DNA from 2 places in the Lysinibacillus sp. BS3 genome. Region 1 is predicted to be linked to the other one. Evidence: a T-box and tRNA genes for the amino acid it is inferred to sense, from the RefSeq annotation. Region 1 holds a T-box; the other holds one or more tRNA genes.
What was found. A T-box is a leader RNA that pairs with one kind of tRNA and senses whether it is charged. The one in region 1 lies ahead of leuS (leucine--tRNA ligase), so its partner is inferred to be a tRNA-Leu.
Positions count from the first base shown of each region.

Region 2: it has a tRNA-Leu gene. The T-box ahead of leuS (leucine--tRNA ligase) is inferred to sense a tRNA for this amino acid. The anticodon was not compared.

Region 1 covers NZ_CP154860.1:3,860,427-3,869,062, forward strand. The annotation lists gene AAJG31_RS19215 (TIGR01212 family radical SAM protein) at 1-939, opposite strand, end outside; gene AAJG31_RS19220 (MFS transporter) at 1,165-2,343, shown strand; gene AAJG31_RS19225 (metalloregulator ArsR/SmtB family transcription factor) at 2,491-2,838, shown strand; gene sulP (sulfate permease) at 2,895-4,637, shown strand; T-box leader at 4,703-4,913, shown strand; gene leuS (leucine--tRNA ligase) at 5,001-7,418, shown strand; gene AAJG31_RS19240 (nucleoside transporter C-terminal domain-containing protein) at 7,554-8,636, opposite strand, start outside.
Region 2 covers NZ_CP154860.1:3,477,527-3,486,162, reverse strand. The annotation lists gene AAJG31_RS17210 (hypothetical protein) at 1-35, opposite strand, end outside; gene AAJG31_RS17205 (asparagine synthase-related protein) at 111-1,838, opposite strand; gene AAJG31_RS17200 (lasso peptide biosynthesis B2 protein) at 1,835-2,257, opposite strand; gene AAJG31_RS17195 (PqqD family protein) at 2,250-2,522, opposite strand; tRNA gene AAJG31_RS17190 (tRNA-Leu) at 3,403-3,483, opposite strand; tRNA gene AAJG31_RS17185 (tRNA-Cys) at 3,531-3,604, opposite strand; tRNA gene AAJG31_RS17180 (tRNA-Gly) at 3,613-3,687, opposite strand; tRNA gene AAJG31_RS17175 (tRNA-Gln) at 3,693-3,767, opposite strand; tRNA gene AAJG31_RS17170 (tRNA-His) at 3,772-3,847, opposite strand; tRNA gene AAJG31_RS17165 (tRNA-Trp) at 3,860-3,933, opposite strand; tRNA gene AAJG31_RS17160 (tRNA-Tyr) at 3,947-4,030, opposite strand; tRNA gene AAJG31_RS17155 (tRNA-Thr) at 4,040-4,115, opposite strand; tRNA gene AAJG31_RS17150 (tRNA-Phe) at 4,128-4,200, opposite strand; tRNA gene AAJG31_RS17145 (tRNA-Asp) at 4,216-4,291, opposite strand; tRNA gene AAJG31_RS17140 (tRNA-Met) at 4,295-4,369, opposite strand; tRNA gene AAJG31_RS17135 (tRNA-Val) at 4,396-4,471, opposite strand; tRNA gene AAJG31_RS17130 (tRNA-Glu) at 4,487-4,561, opposite strand; tRNA gene AAJG31_RS17125 (tRNA-Ser) at 4,586-4,677, opposite strand; tRNA gene AAJG31_RS17120 (tRNA-Asn) at 4,683-4,759, opposite strand; rRNA gene rrf (5S ribosomal RNA) at 4,776-4,891, opposite strand; rRNA gene AAJG31_RS17110 (23S ribosomal RNA) at 5,004-7,931, opposite strand; rRNA gene AAJG31_RS17105 (16S ribosomal RNA) at 8,113-8,636, opposite strand, start outside.

The sequences.
Region 1 (8,636 bases):
CTTATACAACTTCCCTTGCCAACTACCACGACGTTCAAGCTCAGCATCAATGCCATTCAGTACTTCCCATTTATTTACACTCCACATGGGTCCAATCATTAAATCAATCGGTCCATCACCTGTAATACGATGAATGACCATCTCTGGTGGTAAAATTTCTAATTGGTCTGCTACTAGTTTTGTATATACATCTTGATCTAAAAATTCTAGCATACCTTTTTCATATTGCTTCACCATAGGCGTTCCTTTTAATAGATGAAGTAAGTGGATTTTAATGCCTTGGACATCTAATTGTGCAACTGCTCGTGCCGTTTCCATCATCATGTCATAGTCTTCGAGAGGCAATCCGTTAATGATATGTGAGCAAACACGAATGCCATGCTTACGCAATTTTTCAACGCCTTCCACATACGTTGCATAATCATGGGCACGATTAATAAGATTAGCCGTTTTCTCATGCACCGTTTGTAGACCGAGCTCAATCCATAAATACGTCCGCTCATTTAGCTCTGCTAAATATTCGACAACATCATCGGGTAAACAGTCAGGACGAGTAGCAATAGAAAGACCTACTACACCTTCTTGCGCTAAAGCTGCTTCAAATTTTTCTTTTAAAACTGGCAAAGGGGCATGTGTATTTGTGTAGGCTTGGAAATAGGCCATGTATTTGCCATCCTTCCATTTCTGGTGCATTTTGTCTCGGATTTCAGCAAATTGAACATCAATTGGATCTACCTTATTACCAGCAAAATCACCAGAACCTGCAGCACTGCAAAATGTACAGCCACCGAAAGCAACTGTGCCGTCGCGGTTAGGGCAATCAAATCCTGCATCTAATGCCACTTTAAATACTTTATGACCAAATTGGTCACGTAAATAGCGATTCCATGTATAGTATCTTTTCCCCTCTGAAGGAAAAGGAAAATTCGTCTCTGTCATTTATTTCACTCCTCTAACGCTCTATTCTATCATGTGCATTTCGTTCCGTCATGGGGTAAGGGTAATATCATGATTTGGATAAAGAAAAATGGAAAGGAACAAAACTAAATACGATTGAAAATAGGATAGAAGTCTTGTAAAAAAGGTAAAATTATTTTCCTTGTACTTTTAAGTATTTCAGCATACACTAACTATTTAGAGAAGCGAAATAATGGAGGTCATCCTATGCCAAAACGTGTTTGGTTTTTAATTATCGGAATGCTTGTGAACACAACAGGCAACTCTTTTTTATGGCCTTTGAATGCCATTTATATGCATGATTATTTAGGCAAATCTTTAGCTATGGCTGGTTTTGTCTTAATGCTGAATTCTGCTGCTGGAGTATTAGGTAATCTATTAGGTGGTTACTTATTTGATAGAATTGGTGGCTATAAAGCTATTATGCTTGGTATCCTTTTAACGATTGCTTCATTAATTGGCTTAACAATTTGGCACGGTTGGCCACATTATGTGTGGTTTTTAACGATACTAGGCTTTAGTGGGGGCATTGTTTTCCCAGGTATGTTTGCCTTAGCTGGGGCTGCCTGGCCAGAAGGTGGACGTAAGGCTTTTAATACTATCTATTTAGCACAAAATGTCGGTGTTGCCGTAGGTCCTGCCCTTGCAGGTATAGTGGCAGATTATCAATTTGACTATGTGTTTAAAGTGAATTTAGGTATGTATATTTTATTCTTTTTCATTGCCTTATTTACATTTAAGCGTTTGGAGGCGGGCAGTATTGCACCTAAAAATGTCTTGAGCGAAAGTAAGCGAATCGTAAACAAGGCACCTTTCTATGCTTTGTTAATAATTAGTGCATCCTCCGTTTTATGCTGGCTAGCATATTCACAATGGAGTGCAACCATTTCATCTTATACACAAGATTTAGGATTGGGATTAAAGCAATATAGCTTACTTTGGACAATCAACGGTCTTCTAATTGTCATTGGGCAACCACTCATTGCACCGCTCGTAAAGCGGTGGGAACACAATTTAAAGCGTCAGTTAGTATTTGGTGTAACGCTGATTGCACTTTCCTTTGGTATTATTGCCTTTGCAAACGATTTTAAAATGTTTGGAGCAGCGATGCTTGTCTTAACATTTGGTGAAATGTTTTATACGCCTGCATTACCAACGATTGCTAATCAACTGGCACCAAAAGGTCGTCAAGGATTCTATCAAGGGATTATCAATAGTGCTGCTACTGGAGGACGGATGATTGGTCCACTATTTGGTGGTATTATGGTAGATCAATTTGGCATGATTCCTCTCGTTTTAACATTGGTGGTCATCGTACTATTGGCGATTATTCCATGTTTAACATACGATTATCCTTTAAAGAAGAACAAAATAGTAGCAGATTAATAATGTCGCACTGAAAAGAGCAAAAACGAGTGTTAAGCACTTGTTTTTGTTCTTTTTTTAATAGTAGATATTGAAAAAATGTTGTAACAGGATTACAATCATACATATTCAAATATTTGAATATGTAGTTATATGGAGGGGTTTTTTATGGACGAGGGCTTACAACAGTTTAAAGCGGATTTTTTCAAAGCATTAGCACATCCGTTACGCATCAGAATACTTGAACTCCTTGTAGATGGACAGAAAAGTGTCAATGAGATTCAAGATTGCTTAGAGAAAGAGGGTTCTGCCGTTTCTCAGCAATTAAGTGTATTGCGTGCTAAAAATATTGTTTATGGCGTGAAGGAAGGAAAAAAAGTTTATTATTCTTTAAGTGACCCAATGATTGGTGCATTACTTGGGGTGGCAAAGGATATTTTTAATAACCATTTGGTTAATACCATTTCGAGATTAGAGGAAATGACAAGTAATGAAGGTGACGAAGAGAATAAGTAAATCAATGATGATGAAAAATTGGGCTTTGCTTATTATTTCGAAGGGAAGATTTATCTATGAAGTCACTGTTTACAGGACGCTTTGAAGGATATTCAGTTCAACATGTAAAGAAGGATTTATTGTCAGGGGTTATTGTGGGAATCGTTGCTATTCCACTTGCCATGTCCTTTGCCATAGCATCGGGTGTGAAACCTGAATATGGGATTTATACGGCTTGCATTGCAGGTATTCTTATTTCTCTCTTTGGAGGTTCTAAATATCAAATAGGTGGGCCTACGGGGGCGTTTGTGCCAATTCTATTGGGGATTGTTCTTACCTATGGCTATGAAGATTTATTACTTGCGGGTTTAATGGCAGGGGTATTGCTTTGTGTCATGGGCTTTTTTAAGTTAGGGACTTTAATTAAGTTTATTCCACGTCCTGTAACAGTTGGTTTTACAGCAGGGATAGCAGTGATTATTTTTACAGGTCAAATCGCTAACTTTCTAGGGCTCACAAATGTTAAAAGGCATGAATATTTTATCGCCAACATACAGGAAATCATTAAGCAGCTTGGTACGACAAATACGTATAGTATTCTTACTGCTGTCGTATGCTTGGCGACAATAATGATAACTCCAAAGTTTTTTCCAAAGGTTCCAGGAGCATTAGCGGGTATCGTTGTCTCTACACTTTTGGCAACTTTCTTCTTTTCAGGACAAGTTGCTACCATTGCAACGGCTTATGGGCAAATTCCTAATACATTACCTCATTTCGCCTTACCGAACATCACGCTCGAACGATTACAACAACTTATTGGCCCAGCGTTTGTCATTGCAATGCTAGGTGGTATTGAGTCTCTATTATCGGCAGTTGTGGCGGATGGGATGACAAATAGTAAGCATAACAGTAATCGTGAGTTAATTGGTCAGGGGATTGCTAATATTGTGACGCCTTTATTCGGTGGTATTCCAGCAACAGGCGCCATTGCACGCACAGCGACCAATATCAAAACAGGCGCAGTATCTCCTATGTCTGGTATCATTCATGGTGTGTTTGTTTTAATCACATTATTGTTATTAGCTCCATATGCATCTCATATTCCGTTAGCAAGCATGGCTCCGGTATTGATGGTCGTAGCTTGGAATATGAGTGAGCGACATCATTTTTCACATATCGCAAAATTAAAATCAGGCGACTCACTGGTATTATTGATTACCTTTTTATTAACGGTATTCACTAGTCTTACATTAGCAGTTGAGGTAGGGCTTGTGCTGGCTGTGCTATTATTTGCGAAACGCATGAGTGAAAAGCTTGTTGTTACAAAAGTACTTCCAGATCATTCAAATAAAAGTGAAAAGGTACAGCCACATGTAGTGCATCAGCAGCATGATTGCCCGCAAATTAGTATGTACACAATTGAAGGGCCGTTGTTTTTTGGTGCTGCACAAATGTTTGAACAAACGATTGAAAGTACTTTGCATCAGCAACCAAGAGTTTTGATATTACGGATGGGGAAAGTGCCCTTTATGGATTCTACTGGAGAAGCATATTTTAGTAATATCATTGAAAATTATACAGCACAGGGCGGTACTATTTTGGTAACGGGTGTGCAAGGAGATTTAAAGGATGCTCTTCAGCACAATGGACTTTACGATAAAATAGGCGCGCAGCATTTTTTTCAGCATACTGGAGAAGCGATTACAAAAGCTTTCCATTATTTAAACGTCAATCAATGTATTGGTTGTCAGCACTTTGCTTTTCATGAATGTCAGGATTTATCAAAGTCTAAGGAAGAAAAGGATTTAATTGTTCAGTAATGGGTAAGCTGTAAACAAAGGCTTGTGCTTTTCAATACTTTCCATTAGAATAAATGCAATATCATGTAAAGACTGTGATGAGGAATAGTAGATTTGTGGTTCTTTTTAGAGAGCTAGCGGTTGGTGGGAGCTAGTAAGAATGCAAGTTGAACTCGCCTTCTGAGTCTGCCCGCGTGAAACAGCGTGTGTCGTTTCTTCCGCGTTAAGGAAGCTTGAGCCGAGTGTAATCACTAATTTGGGTGGTACCGCGGGAGTACAAATTCTCTCGTCCCTTCTATAAGAAAGGGGCGAGTTTTTTTTATTTTTTAAATATTTTGTCAATTATGATGGAGAGCAGCACGATCAATCGAAGGAGGAAAAAAAATGAGTTTTAATCATGAACAAATTGAAAAAAAGTGGCAGCAATATTGGGCTGATAACAAAACATTTAAAACTGAAAATGAAACAGCGAAGCCTAAATTCTTTGCTTTAGATATGTTCCCTTATCCATCTGGCGCAGGACTACATGTAGGCCATCCAGAGGGATATACGGCAACTGATATTCTATCACGCTTTAAACGTATGCAAGGCTATAATGTACTTCATCCAATGGGCTGGGATGCTTTTGGTTTACCAGCTGAGCAATATGCACTTGATACAGGGAATGATCCAGCTGAATTTACAGCTAAAAATATTGCGACATTTAAACGTCAAATTCAAGAGCTAGGCTTCAGCTATGATTGGGATCGCGAAATTAACACAACTGATCCAGAGTATTATAAATGGACACAATGGATTTTTATCCAGCTTTATAAGAAAGGTTTAGCTTATGTGGATGAAGTAGCTGTTAACTGGTGTCCAGCACTTGGCACGGTATTAGCTAACGAAGAAGTAATTGATGGGAAATCAGAGCGTGGTGGTCATCCAGTAGAACGCAGACCAATGAAGCAGTGGATGCTTAAAATTACAGCCTATGCTGATCGTTTAATCGATGACTTAGAAGAAGTTGATTGGCCTGAATCTATTAAAGATATGCAACGCAATTGGATTGGCCGTTCAGAAGGGGCAGAAGTGACATTTGCCATTGACGGTTCAGATCAAAACTTCACAGTTTTCACAACACGTCCTGATACATTGTTTGGTGCTACATACTGTGTGCTTGCACCAGAGCATAAATTAGTGGAACAAATTACAACAGCTGACCAACGCCAAGCTGTTGAGGCTTATTTAGAGAAAGTTAAAATGAAATCTGACTTAGAGCGTACAGATTTAGCGAAAGAAAAAACAGGTGTATTTACAGGTGCTTATGCAGTGAATCCGATTAACGGTAAAAAAGTGCCGATTTGGATTGCTGACTATGTGTTAGTGTCTTATGGTACAGGTGCTATTATGGCGGTGCCAGCACATGATGAACGTGACTATGAATTCGCAACTGAATTTGGCTTAGACATCGTTCCTGTACTTGAAGGTGGAGACATTAGCAAAGAAGCATTTACAGGTGATGGTCAACATATTAACTCTGAATTCCTGAATGGCTTAAATAAAGCAGATGGCATTGCAAAAGCCATTGAATGGTTAGCGGAAAAAGGTGTAGGGGAGAAGAAAATTTCTTATCGTCTACGTGACTGGTTATTCTCCCGTCAGCGTTATTGGGGTGAACCAATTCCAATGATTCATTGGGAAGATGGCACGATTACGCCAGTTCCAGAATCAGAATTACCTTTAATGCTACCAAAAACAGATAATATCCGTCCATCAGGTACTGGTGAATCACCATTAGCAAATATTGAAGAATGGGTAAATGTTGTCGATCCAGAGACAGGTAAAAAAGGACGTCGTGAAACAAATACAATGCCGCAGTGGGCAGGTTCGAGCTGGTACTTCCTACGCTATATCGACCCTACAAATACAGAGGCGATTGCAGACCCAGAGTTACTAAAACGTTGGTTACCTGTTGATATTTATATTGGTGGTGCGGAGCATGCTGTATTACATTTACTATACGCTCGCTTCTGGCATAAAGTTCTCTATGATTTAGGCGTTGTCCATACAAAAGAGCCATTCCAAAAATTATTTAACCAGGGAATGATTCTAGGTGAAGGTAACGAGAAAATGTCTAAATCTAAGGGCAATGTTGTCAACCCAGATGAAATCATTACGTCACATGGTGCCGATACATTACGTTTATATGAAATGTTCATGGGCCCACTAGAGGCTTCTGTTGCATGGTCTACAAATGGTTTAGATGGAGCACGTCGCTTCTTAGACCGTATCTGGCGTCTATTTGTCAGTGAAGAAGATGGCGCAATTTCAGCAAAAATTCAAGTGTCTAACGATCAATCACTTGAAAAATCATACCACCAAACAGTGAAAAAAGTGACAGAGGATTATGAAGGCATCCGCTTTAACACAGCTATTTCACAAATGATGGTCTTTATTAATGATTGCTATAAAGCTGATGTGATTCCAACGACTTATGCTGAAGGCTTTGTGAAAATGCTAGCTCCAATCGCTCCACATATTGCAGAAGAACTATGGCAACTATTAGGACACGATTCAACTCTTTCATATGAGCAATGGCCAACATATGATGAAGCAAAGCTTGTGGATGATGAAGTAGAAATTGCTGTACAAGTTGCTGGTAAAGTTCGTGCTAAGATCGTCGTAGCAAAAGATGCTTCAAAAGAGGATATTGAAAAAGTAGCACTTGCTGATGAAAAGGTTCAAGAATACATGGCAGGAAAGAGCTTAGTGAAAATCATCGTTATTCCAGGCAAACTTGTCAATATTGTCGTAAAATAAAGAGATATAAAGTAAAAATGTACATTACTAAATTCAATTTTAGTAATGTACATTTTTTAATTTAGAGCTTAAGCAATAAAATAAGGACTGCACCCATCTAACTGAGTGCAGTTCAATAAATAGCTCCTGATACAATTAAATAATCAATCCCACAATAATAGCTGTTAGGATACTTACGAGTGTAGCACCGTACAACAACTTTAGTCCAAATCGAGCAACGACATTCCCTTGCCTTTCATTCAAACCTTTTACAGCTCCCGAAATAATCCCGATTGATGAAAAGTTGGCAAAAGATACGAGGAATACAGAAATAATACCTAATGTACGTTCACTCATGGACTCGGCAACATCGCCAAGGTTAATCATAGCAACAAATTCGTTTGTTACTAATTTGGTTGCCATAATACCGCCAGCAGCCACAGCATCTGCCCATGGGATACCCATTAGGAAAGCGATTGGCGCAAAGATATAGCCTAATATTTCTTGGAAAGATATACCGATAATCATATCGAATAATGAATTGATTAAATCCATTAATGCTACGAAACCAATAAGCATTGCCCCAACAATGATGGCTACTTTAAAGCCATCCATAATATATTCGCCAATCATTTGAAAGAACGCTTGCTTCTGTTCATCTTCAATTGTTAAGATATCTTCTTTTTCATCCACAGTATATGGATTAATGATGGAAACAATAATAAATCCACCAAACAGGTTTAATACAATGGCCGTAACAACATACTTTGGCTCAATCATCGTCATATAAGCTCCAACTACTGACATCGAAACAGTCGACATAGCAGAAGCGCATAATGTATACATACGTTGTGGTGCAATCTTATCTAATTGCTTTTTAACAGTTATGAACACTTCGGATTGGCCTACCATAGCAGAAGCAACAGCATTATAGGATTCCAATTTCCCCATGCCACTTACTTTACTTAAAAATAAACCTACCCATTTCATCAGAAAAGGAAGAATTTTAAAATGCTGCAAGATCCCAATCAGAACAGATATAAAGACGATCGGTAATAAAACTGTTAAAAAGAAGGGTGATTCGCCTTCATTTGCTAAGCCACCAAAAACAAATGATATACCTGCATTTGCATAGGACAATAAGTGATCAAACACTTTGGTGATTCCTTTGATTAGCACATAGCCGACCGTTGTATTAAGTAGTAAAGCTGCCAATAAAAATTGGATGATCAACATAAT
Region 2 (8,636 bases), 380 kb from region 1:
TCTAAAAGCATTGGTTTGCTATATGTCATTAACATAATTATTTCCTCCTGCAACCCTTAGAAATAGCACAATACACCTACACTAACAGCCTCCTTATTAATATTGATTCATTACACTTCTTGCATAATCCATACTTCAATGGAGAACAGTAATAAAAAAGCCTCATCTATCAACAAACCATTTCTCCACTTATATAAATTTTCTTCCCAAAACTTTTCGGAACAAAGACCTAACTTTGAGACAACTAAAGGTGACTTTACATTAGAATAAATTGAATTCCAATTTTTCCTTATACTCTTTAATGTATGAGCAATGTGTGATGTTTTATTTATACGCAGTCGAATACTGTCAGGTAACTTATTTTTCTGAGAGTCTCTTAAAATTTTTTTCGTGTAGAAAGGATCAAAGAGAATATGACTAGGGATTTTAATCATAAAAGAAATTAACTCCCTATCTAAAAAAGGATGTTTTATATCCGCACCATAAAAGCCACCTATCGCCCTATCCATATAATGATTGGCTTTTGCATTTAACATTTGATGCAATAAATTTCTAGCATGATTCCGTTTATTTTTAGTTGTTCTACTAAAAGGATGTGGTTGAATGATGTACTCACGTAATCCTTTAAAAGCAGACATATTTGTATACATACAATATTTAGTTAAATCGCCGAACATATCCTTTATTTTTCCTTCTCTAACGTAATCTCTTAATAAATACGGCGGATTCGTTAAAAGTTGGTCACCACCATAACCTGTTAGGATACTATATGTATTATTGTTCACACTTGACTCTATTAAGGGAGAAATAAATTCACATGTAGGAGCAGTAGCATACGGTTCGTCAAAACGTAATATATTATTCCGAAGATCTTCATACATCAATACTGAATCATAATTTAGAAAAGTACCTTTAGAATTATATTGTTCTAATAATTCCGTTATATATGCACTTTCATCGCATTCCTTTAATTCATCAAAAACAACGCTTACCGAATTAATTTCTCCGTATCTATGCCCCAATCGTTTTGACACATTAAAAATAGTAGTTGAGTCTAAGCCACCGCTTAATAACACCGTATTTCGCTCGCTTTTCCGTACTCTCCTCAAAACTGCTTTGTTCAAAATACTTTCGAATTCTTCAATTAACGCTTCCCGATTTATAGTTGTCTCCTTCATCATCCATTTATCAGAAAATAATTCATCATAATTCACATAGTTTATTAGGTTAATTTCCTTATTTTCATAAACAAACATATTCCCACTCGGTAAACGCAAGATCTCTTTATATGGCGTTAAATAGGAATCAACAATTCCTTTTGCATTTAGATATTCTTGAAAGTAAACACCGTTCAACTCAGGTGTATTTAGATAACTTTTCAATAGAAAGATATCGCTCGCAACTACTAATTTTGTATCGGTTTTTAAATAAAAGAGCCTTTTTACCCCCAAGGTATCTCTACAGGCCATTAATGTTAAATTCTTTTTATCAAATAGAACAAATGAAAACTCGCCATCTAAACGCTTCACAAAATCCAAACCAAATGTGTTATAAAGGGAAATTAAATTAGTGAGTAATTCTTGCTCAGTCCAATCAACATTTTCATATACACCATGATTCAAAATATTGTATATCACAATGTCTCCCACTATTAACACATCATTATTTTCAAAAAACACATATGGGGTCGTATTTTGAGCATATGCTGCTTTCAAAACAAAGTTCTGTGAGGATGTGTTGAAATAATTTACTTTTGATTTACTGTTGATCTTAAGATGTCCATTTTTATCCACTTCTCCCTCCGAATTATCCATAAATTCAAACACATACCAATTCACCTAAGTTCAACTCCCTTCATATACGAGTTTGAATCTATAATCACTTTCAACGAATCAAGATTTTCCATTTCTTCAAATAGATTGTGGCCCTGATATTGAATCCAGGCATGTGCCTCTAAGGGAAATTTTTTTATCCCTATTACCATGTTTACTGGTATACCATACTTAGATTGAAGTATCTTATAACCAATTAACGTTTTGTGTATACAATCTGCTTTCCTAGGATACCAACAGCAAACTTGGTCTAAAAGAATAAACCACTCCAAAATCTCTTCAGAATTCTCCTCAGTAAAAATCTCTTTAGAACCCTCTATAGTATATTTTTTTATATAGCGTCTAAAGACTTCATCAAAACCTTTTCTCCGTATTTGGAAATCTAAAAATATTAATTCTTTGTATAAATATAAAATATTATACAAATTTAATTAAACCTCCTTTTGACAACGAATTTAAAAATCCATCTAAATCCTTTTGAATAATTAAAATATCTTCATTTGTCCTTTTAGCTATTAATTTGGAAATATCAGAGACTATTGGTGTTTTATCAAACTCTTCCCAAATAAATGAACTAAATTTATCTAGTGCGTAAATTTGATTCGTATAAATATTAATAATTAGATATTCATCCTCTTCTTTATAGGAAAGAAGATACTTTGATTTTTTTACACGCATCCCTTTTACCACTTCCTCCTCTTTTACATTGTGAACAATCCTTTAATACTGTTCCTGTATTACTACTATACACAGTCATAAGCTCTAACAGTCTCTTTACTCTTATCATCTTCTTTCTTCCACATAACCGTATTTTTTCTACTTACTCCATTACGTTTATGATTATATAAATGTAGTGGAGTAAAATGACAACTCTTGTGCTATCGATTACATCCACATCAAGTCCATCACTCAACACATATATAAAAACTGCACCTTCTAGTTGATTGTTAACTTTCAATCAACTAGAAGATGCAACTCGTAGGGTTTTATTGGTCCATGAAAGATCTTAAAAATAGAAATCTAAAAATCAATGTATAAAAGAAAATATTCTCTCTCCACCAAAGTTCAAAAAATTATTGATGTTGAAACAGATGTCTTTGTCTTTTACCTAAAATCTATAGGATAAACCTATTCTTTTCAGGCGTCTAAAATGGCACAACCTTTATAGAAAAATATTGTAAAGATATTTATTACCCTCTAAAGCCCTGTAAAATTTGTAAAACAAATTTACCTGTTTTACATAAACATAACTGCTTAGTCTATCATAGCGAACGTTCTGACACACAATGTTTTATCACATAAAAAAACAAGAATGCTAATATAAACATTCTTGTTTTAATTATGTTTCTAATGATTCCTTTGGAGATTCAAACCCATGAGTAACTTCTATGTTAAAACTCATACTATTCTCTTCCAATGAATTTTCTATACTTTTTTTATTCTCGTTGACCTTTTCTTCAAAAAGAATCCTTCTCTTTCTAAACCTGTTGCAATTCCCCTAATATAAAAAGCTCATAAACCCTGTTATATCAAGATTTATGAGCTTTCTTAATTTTTATTAATTTGATGATACCGGTGGTCGGGGTCGAACCGACACTCCAAAGGAACACGATTTTGAGTCGTGCGCGTCTGCCAATTCCGCCACACCGGCATAATGGAGATAAAAAAAATCGGATAAACCGATTAACAGTTAAAATATGGAGGCGGCAACCGGATTTGAACCGGTGATAAGGGTGTTGCAGACCCGTGCCTTACCACTTGGCTATGCCGCCGTCATACATGGAGCGGAAGACGAGGTTCGAACTCGCGACCCCCACCTTGGCAAGGTGGTGTTCTACCACTGAACTACTTCCGCAAAAATGGCTGGGGTACTAGGATTCGAACCTAGGCATGACGGAATCAAAATCCGTTGCCTTACCGCTTGGCTATACCCCAACAATGGGGCGACTGATGGGAATCGAACCCACGAATGCCGGAACCACAATCCGGTGCGTTAACCACTTCGCCACAATCGCCATAAAATTAATTGGCAGGGGCAGTAGGAATCGAACCCACACCAAAGGTTTTGGAGACCTCTATTCTACCGTTGAACTATGCCCCTAAAATAATAAAACTGGTGGAGGGGGACGGATTCGAACCGCCGAACCCTAAGGAGCGGATTTACAGTCCGCCGCGTTTAGCCACTTCGCTACCCCTCCGGGAATATCTGGTGCCGGCTATAGGAATCGAACCCACGACCTACTGATTACAAGTCAGTTGCTCTACCTGCTGAGCTAAACCGGCAAAAAAATAAGATGGGTCAGGACGGAATCGAACCGCCGACACTTAGAGCTTCAATCTAATGCTCTACCAACTGAGCTACTGACCCATATTTTAAAATAAATGGCGGTCCCGACCGGGATCGAACCGGCGATCTCCTGCGTGACAGGCAGGCATGTTAACCGCTACACCACGGGACCATTTGGTTGCGGGGGCTGGATTTGAACCAACGACCTTCGGGTTATGAGCCCGACGAGCTACCACTGCTCCACCCCGCGATAATACTATAATATTGTTAAAATAATGGTGGAGGATGACGGGCTCGAACCGCCGACCCTCTGCTTGTAAGGCAGATGCTCTCCCAGCTGAGCTAATCCTCCATCTGGGTATTGAATTGGTGACCCCTACGGGATTCGAACCCGTGTTACCGCCGTGAAAGGGCGGTGTCTTAACCACTTGACCAAGGGGCCATCGTTTGGAACACATCAAAGTGCTGGCGGAGAGTAAGGGATTTGAACCCTTGAGACAGTGTTAACCGCCTACACGATTTCCAATCGTGCTCCTTCGGCCACTCGGACAACTCTCCAAGAATGGCTCCGAAGGCAGGACTCGAACCTGCGACAACCTGATTAACAGTCAGGTGCTACTACCAACTGAGCTACTTCGGAATAATTTTAGTATATAGCCTAGCGACGTCCTACTCTCACAGGGGGAAGCCCCCAACTACCATCGGCGCTAAAGAGCTTAACTTCCGTGTTCGGTATGGGAACGGGTGTGACCTCTTTGCCATCATCACTAGACTATTTGAAAGACAATACTTATTATAACATATCTTATAAAAATTACAAGTATATTCTAATATTTTATTCTTTCAAAACTGGATAAACGGTGCATTGAATGTTTCAAACTTTTTTGGTTAAGTCCTCGATCGATTAGTATTCGTCAGCTCCATGTGTCACCACACTTCCACCTCGAACCTATCTACCTCATCGTCTTTGAGGGATCTTACTTACTTGCGTAATGGGAAATCTCATCTTGAGGGGGGCTTCATGCTTAGATGCTTTCAGCACTTATCCCGTCCACACATAGCTACCCAGCGATGCCTTTGGCAAGACAACTGGTACACCAGCGGTGTGTCCATCCCGGTCCTCTCGTACTAAGGACAGCTCCTCTCAAATTTCCTACGCCCACGACGGATAGGGACCGAACTGTCTCACGACGTTCTGAACCCAGCTCGCGTACCGCTTTAATGGGCGAACAGCCCAACCCTTGGGACCGACTACAGCCCCAGGATGCGATGAGCCGACATCGAGGTGCCAAACCTCCCCGTCGATGTGGACTCTTGGGGGAGATAAGCCTGTTATCCCCGGGGTAGCTTTTATCCGTTGAGCGATGGCCCTTCCATGCGGAACCACCGGATCACTAAGCCCGTCTTTCGACCCTGCTCGACTTGTAGGTCTCGCAGTCAAGCTCCCTTGTGCCTTTACACTCTACGAATGATTTCCAACCATTCTGAGGGAACCTTTGGGCGCCTCCGTTACCTTTTAGGAGGCGACCGCCCCAGTCAAACTGTCCGCCTGACACTGTCTCCTGCCCCGCTAAGGGGCATGGGTTAGAATTTCAATACAACCAGGGTAGTATCCCACCGACGCCTCCTTCGAAGCTGGCGCTCCGAGATCTCTGGCTCCTACCTATCCTGTACAAGTTGTACCAAAATTCAATATCAGGCTACAGTAAAGCTCCACGGGGTCTTTCCGTCCTGTCGCGGGTAACCTGCATCTTCACAGGTACTATAATTTCACCGAGTCTCTCGTTGAGACAGTGCCCAGATCGTTACGCCTTTCGTGCGGGTCGGAACTTACCCGACAAGGAATTTCGCTACCTTAGGACCGTTATAGTTACGGCCGCCGTTTACTGGGGCTTCAATTCGCAGCTTCGCTTGCGCTAACCACTCCTCTTAACCTTCCAGCACCGGGCAGGCGTCAGCCCCTATACGTCACCTTACGGTTTTGCAGAGACCTGTGTTTTTGCTAAACAGTCGCCTGGGCCTATTCACTGCGGCTCTCATGCGCTTGCACGCTCAAGAGCACCCCTTCTCCCGAAGTTACGGGGTCATTTTGCCGAGTTCCTTAACGAGAGTTCTCTCGCACACCTTAGGATTCTCTCCTCGACTACCTGTGTCGGTTTGCGGTACGGGCACCTCTCACCTCGATAGAGGCTTTTCTTGGCAGTGTGAAATCAGGAACTTCGTCCATACGGACTCGCCATCACAGCTCAACGTTACAGTGTGCGGATTTGCCTACACACACGCCTTACTGCTTGGACGCGCACAACCAACGGCGCGCTTACCCTATCCTACTGCGTCCCCCCATTTCTCAAACGGTGAGGAGGTGGTACAGGAATATCAACCTGTTGTCCATCGCCTACGCCTATCGGCCTCGGCTTAGGTCCCGACTAACCCTGAGCGGACGAGCCTTCCTCAGGAAACCTTAGTCATACGGTGGACGGGATTCTCACCCGTCTTTCGCTACTCATACCGGCATTCTCACTTCTAAGCGCTCCACCAGTCCTTCCGATCTGACTTCAACGCACTTAGAACGCTCTCCTACCACTGACATCGTAGATGTCAATCCACAGCTTCGGTGAATCGTTTAGCCCCGATACATTTTCGGCGCAGCGTCACTCGACCAGTGAGCTATTACGCACTCTTTAAATGATGGCTGCTTCTAAGCCAACATCCTGGTTGTCTGTGCAACGCCACATCCTTTTCCACTTAACGATTACTTTGGGACCTTAGCTGGTGGTCTGGGCTGTTTCCCTTTTGACTACGGATCTTATCACTCGCAGTCTGACTCCCGTGTATAAATATCTGGCATTCGGAGTTTGTCTGAATTCGGTAAACCGGGATGGCCCCCTAGTCCAAACAGTGCTCTACCTCCAGTATTCTCATCACGAGGCTAGCCCTAAAGCTATTTCGGAGAGAACCAGCTATCTCCAAGTTCGATTGGAATTTCTCCGCTACCCACACCTCATCCCCGCACTTTTCAACGTGCGTGGGTTCGGGCCTCCAGTAAGTGTTACCTCACCTTCACCCTGGACATGGGTAGATCACCTGGTTTCGGGTCTACGACCACGTACTATTTCGCCCTATTCAGACTCGCTTTCGCTGCGGCTCCGCCTTCTAAAGCTTAACCTCGCACGTAATCGTAACTCGCCGGTTCATTCTACAAAAGGCACGCTATCACCCATTAACGGGCTCTAACTACTTGTAGGCACACGGTTTCAGGATCTCTTTCACTCCCCTTCCGGGGTGCTTTTCACCTTTCCCTCACGGTACTGGTTCACTATCGGTCACTAGGTAGTATTTAGCCTTGGGAGATGGTCCTCCCGGATTCCGACGGAATTTCACGTGTTCCGCCGTACTCAGGATCCACTCAGGAGAGAACGAACTTTCGACTACAGGGCTTTTACCTGCTCTGGCGGACCTTTCCAAGTCGCTTCATCTAACTCGCTCTTTTGTAACTCCGTATAGAGTGTCCTACAACCCCAAGAGGCAAGCCTCTTGGTTTGGGCTCTTCCCGTTTCGCTCGCCGCTACTCAGGGAATCGATTTTTCTTTCTCTTCCTCCAGGTACTTAGATGTTTCAGTTCCCTGGGTCTGCCTTCAAGACGCTATGTATTCACGTCAAGATACTACGCGATTAAACGTAGTGGGTTCCCCCATTCGGAAATCTCCGGATCAAAGCTCACTTACAGCTCCCCGAAGCATATCGGTGTTAGTGCCGTCCTTCTTCGGCTCCTAGTGCCAAGGCATTCGCCGTGCGCCCTTAATAACTTAACCAAGTTATTAAGCCTATAAAAAACTTAAAAAAATAAATGTGTTTGTTACAATTTCAATGTCGTTTTATCCAGTTTTCAAAGAACAAGTTTTGAAGTGTTTCATTCAGAAGAATGAACCTTCAAAACTGAACGCAAAACGTAATCTTACAAACCTAAGGTTTGTATTCCGAAATAATCCTTAGAAAGGAGGTGATCCAGCCGCACCTTCCGATACGGCTACCTTGTTACGACTTCACCCCAATCATCTATCCCACCTTCGGCGGCTGGCTCCAAAAGGTTACCTCACCGACTTCGGGTGTTACAAACTCTCGTGGTGTGACGGGCGGTGTGTACAAGGCCCGGGAACGTATTCACCGCGGCATGCTGATCCGCGATTACTAGCGATTCCGGCTTCATGTAGGCGAGTTGCAGCCTACAATCCGAACTGAGAACGACTTTATCGGATTAGCTCCCTCTCGCGAGTTGGCAACCGTTTGTATCGTCCATTGTAGCACGTGTGTAGCCCAGGTCATAAGGGGCATGATGATTTGACGTCATCCCCACCTTCCTCCGGTTTGTCACCGGCAGTCACCTTAGAGTGCCCAACTAAATGATGGCAACTAAGATCAAGGGTTGCGCTCGTTGCGGGACTTAACCCAACATCTCACGACACGAGCTGACGACAACCATGCACCACCTGTCACCGTTGCCCCCGAAGGGGAAACTA